Regions from separate parts of the Vibrio spartinae genome, predicted to be linked through region 1. Evidence: predicted binding sites of a transcription regulator. Region 1 holds the regulator's gene; the other holds the start of a gene.
The links. Region 1 encodes CRP, which controls carbon source genes, mostly activating them, when cyclic AMP is high. Its sites were predicted from a motif close to TGTGANNNNNNTCACA; they were not measured.
Positions count from the first base shown of each region.

Region 2: the regulator CRP is predicted to act here: its motif matches at 1,488-1,503, upstream of OCU60_RS22890 (glycogen/starch/alpha-glucan phosphorylase).

Region 1 covers NZ_AP024907.1:393,970-396,179, forward strand. Annotated here, with positions in the region: gene OCU60_RS01675 (DUF1338 domain-containing protein) at 1-518, shown strand, start outside; gene crp (cAMP-activated global transcriptional regulator CRP) at 593-1,225, opposite strand; gene OCU60_RS01685 (phosphoribulokinase) at 1,510-2,210, opposite strand, start outside.
Region 2 covers NZ_AP024908.1:1,176,315-1,178,524, forward strand. Annotated here, with positions in the region: gene OCU60_RS22890 (glycogen/starch/alpha-glucan phosphorylase) at 1-1,225, opposite strand, end outside; gene cyoE (heme o synthase) at 1,756-2,210, opposite strand, start outside.

The DNA.
Region 1 (2,210 bases):
CTGAATCTTTGCAAAAGATTGTGAGAAGCCTGGTCTCCCATGTCCGGCCTGAGATGGTAGCTGATGCTAATTTCCTTTATGGCGGACGTTTGTGGCCCGTGTCACTCGAGCAATATTATTTGTTGGCCGAAGAAAGTGAGTATGCCGCTTGGGTTGCCGCACATGGTTATGGTGCGAACCATTTTACCGTGAGTGTGAATCAGTTGGCCCGCTTTAATCAGGTCGCGGACGTTAATGCTTATCTGCACCAGCATGATTTTGTGATCAATTCATCAGGTGGTGAAGTAAAAGGTTCACCTGCGCTATTTCTGGAACAGTCCTCAACCATGGCTGATCGGGTTGCAGTTGAATTTGATGAAGCGGAGTTGTTGGTTCCCGGTGGTTTTTATGAGTTTGCCAAACGTTATCCGATGAGCAATGGCATATTGTATCCCGGATTTGTCGAAGCTTCCGCGGACAAAATTTTTGAAAGTACTCATGCTCAAAGTACTCATACTCAAAGTACACATGGTCAGTGATGTATTATGTTTAATCGTAGCAAATAAAAGAGCCATCGCGAGGATGGCTCTTTTGTTGGTTCAAGCAGAAAAAATTATCTTGTACCGTAAACAACGATTGTTTTTCCGTGGGCTGAAATAAGGTTCTGCTCTTCAAGCATTTTCAAAATGCGACCAACGGTTTCACGAGAACAGCCGACAATCTGGCCGATCTCCTGACGAGTAATCTTGATTTGCATTCCGTCTGGATGCGTCATTGCATCGGGTTGTTTTGCCAGATTTAACAGCGTCTGGGCAATACGACCAGTCACATCCAGAAAAGCCAGATCACCGACTTTTTGGCTGGTGACTTGAAGGCGGCTTGCCATCTGTCCTGCCAAACGCATTAAAATGTCTGGGTTAACCTGAATTAACTGACGGAATTTTTTGAAGGAAATTTCTGCAACTTCGCAGGGAGATTTCGCTCTGACCCAAGCAGTCCGCTCTTGACCTTCTTCGAATAAACCAAGTTCACCGATGAAGTCACCCTGATTGAGATAGGAAAGGATCATCTCTTTTCCTTCTTCATCCTTGATCAGAACTGCAACAGATCCCTTCACGATGTAATAAAGCGTTTCCGCTTTTTCGCCTGCATGAATCAGCGTACTCTTTGAAGGGTATTTATGTATGTGACAATGTGAAAGAAACCACTCTAATGTTGGATCGGTTTGAGGTTTACCTAGAACCATAATATCTCTCTTCCTCTGCAGGGTATGCTTGCTGCTTTCCATGTTTTCGCGAAGCTTTTGAACTGAACACGTTTAAACTGAATATGTCCCCGAACTAAACACTTAGCATAAAAGCACTTGAGAAAGCCTGCAAGTTGTCTTCTGTTTCGGTATCAAATAGTATCCTTTTTCTTACACAATTTCTTGACTTTAATCGTGTCAGGACCGTGATTTAGTACGCAAAAACGTGCGCATGGTCACGGTATAGGAACTAAAAGAGCCCGATTCGTACCATTGAATCGTGATTAGCCAATTTTTCCTGTTTCAATCAATTGCTGGAGAATCGGACGAACTATCAACTCCATGGCAAAACTCATTTTCCCACCGGGGACGACAATCGTGTTATGGCATGACATAAATGAGCCATCAATCATTGCCAACAGGTAAGGGAAATCGACTTTTTTTATGCCGAGTAAGCGGATGACCACAAAACTCTCATCCAGACTTGGAATCCCTTTGGCACTCAATGGATTCGAGGTATCCACTGTCGGAACGCGCTGAAAGTTAATATGCGTCCGGGAAAATTGGGGCGTAATATAATTTAAGTAGTCATCCATTGAGCGAACGATAGAATCCATCACTGCTTCTCTGGAATGACCTCTGTCCCGGGTGTCCCGGACATATTTCTGGATCCACTCCAGATTGACGATCGGTACCATGCCAATGAGAAAATCGACATGTTGGGATACGTTGGTTTTGCCATCAACGACCCCCCCGTGGAGCCCTTCATAAAAGAGCACATTGGTATCATTGGGGAGATCCTGCCATGGCGTGAATGTTCCCGGCATCTGATTATAGGGAACCGCTTCATCAAATGTATGCAGATAGCGGCGAATTTTCCCCGTTCCGGTGCGGCCATACTCTCGGAAAAACTCTTCCAAAGTGGGAAAGTCGTTCGCTTGAGGACCGAAATAACTGATATGACGTCCTTGTTCTCTGGCCTTAC
Region 2 (2,210 bases), on a different replicon from region 1:
GCTTATCACCATCCCCAGGCCATTTTTTCCGGACTTCCTGTAAAAAACGGTGATTAATTTCATAGATGATTTCCATATGGCGCGGTAGCAGACGCTGGATCAATGCTTCATCCCATGTTTCCAACGCTTCAGGCAACAACGTATGATTGGTATAGGCAAATGTCTGACTACAAATGCCCCATGCGTCCTCCCAAAGCATGTTTTGTTCATCGACAAAAATCCGCATCAATTCAGGGATAGCAATGGCTGGGTGGGTATCATTGAGCTGAATCGTTTCATACTGGGGCAACTCGGCCAGTTGATGTCCTGCCGCCTGATGACGACGCAGAATATCCCGGACAGAAGCAGCACTGTGAAAATACTGCTGCATCAAACGCAGTGTCTTACCTTTTTCATGGTTATCATTCGGATAGAGCACTTTGGTAATGTTGCCGGCATCAATCAAGCCGTGTTGTGCTTCAAAGTAGTTGCCGTTGTTAAAGCTTTCTAAAGAAAATGGCGCAATCGCCCGACACTCCCATAAACGCAGCGGATACACGGTCTCACTTTTATATCCGACCACCGGAATATCCCACGGCATTCCCTTAACCGTCATGCCCGGAACCCATTTGCGTCTTTCTTGCCCATCAACCGTTTCGGTGGTGACATAACCGTAGAAACCAATTTCCTGTGCCAGTTCTGGCCGTGCAACTTCCCACGGATATCCTTCGATCCCACACCAAGCATCCGGGGCTTCTTTCTGATGGCACGCTTCAAACGACTGTTTGAACAAGCCATATTCATAGTGCAGTCCGTAACCGACTGTCGGAAATTCCTGAGCTGCCAGTGAATCCATAAAACAAGCAGCCAAACGTCCTAAACCACCATTCCCCAATGAAGGATCCCGCTCTTCTTCAAGCAGATCGGTTAAATCGAGCCCCAGTTCAGCCACGGCGTCACCAATGGCCTCGTAAACGCCCATATTGAGTAAGTTATTACCGGTCAAACGACCAACCAGAAATTCCAGAGAAAGATAATTGACACTTTTTGCATTCAGAATTCGTTCATCCTGCTCAGTTTCCAGTAGATCAAATGTGGTGAGTTCTGCCAACGCACGGGACATAGCCAAATACCAAGAGCGCTTGGTCGCATTTTCGACGGTTGTCGCATAAGTTGATGTCAGATGACGCTTTACATTCTCCAAAAATAGCGTCTTATCAAACGACTTCTGCAATACTGCTTTCATCGTAACCCCTCCCAAACAGGTAACGAGCTGACTGAAATCCGTCTCCGCCAGTTCAGGGACGAAGATATGTCGGATACGAAGCAACTGTCGCAGTCACTTCCGTTCAGTCATAAAAATCATATGGTATACAGCAGACTTACCATGTTGAGGTGTGATAGATGTCAACTTCTGTGTTGAACACGATTCACAATACCTTTAGATAGTAACCTTAGTCGTTAAATTGAACTCCTTGTGTCATTTTCAGTTAAGAAAGTCTACAAAAAGTGACAAATATCACATATTGATAACATAATATCGGCTCAAAGTACCAGAGATATGATCTTTTTTTTCTCAATTTTTCGTCTTAACCAGACAGAGTCATGGTACTTCAGCATAACGACATCGAAATGTAAGTAAATACTTACATTCAAATCAAGCGTTATTCAAAAAAGCGTATAGGCAAGAGACATTCACAGATGTGTGATTGAAGGTGATAAAAATAAAGGCATCGAATGATGCCTTTACAATTCTCATATGAAGATGTGTACGAGTCAGAAACTCAGTGGAATCAGTTCAATACCGAGAACAGCACTAAAACTCATCACCACAATCAACGAGTGTTTGAACACCGCTTTTGACCATGCTTCGAAGTTATCCGACGTCATACGCCGGAATGTCACTCGGGTCCACATCAAGCAAACAACCGAGGCGACCACCAAGTATTCGTAACTTGTATTACCGACGAGGTATAACCCCAGCGCAACAACATTGAAGGCAACCACATAAGCTATCATATGTTTGCGAGCCTTATCGATCCCTGCAACCACCGGCAGTACCGGAATCCCGGCCTGACGATAGTCCTGCAGTCTGAACATCGCGATCGCATAAGAGTGCGGCATCTGCCATAGACAAAATAAGCTGAACAGCAAAACACCTTCCAGACTGATGTAGTTAGTGACTGCCAGATAACCCGCCAATGGTGGCACTGCGCCAGAAATACTCCCAA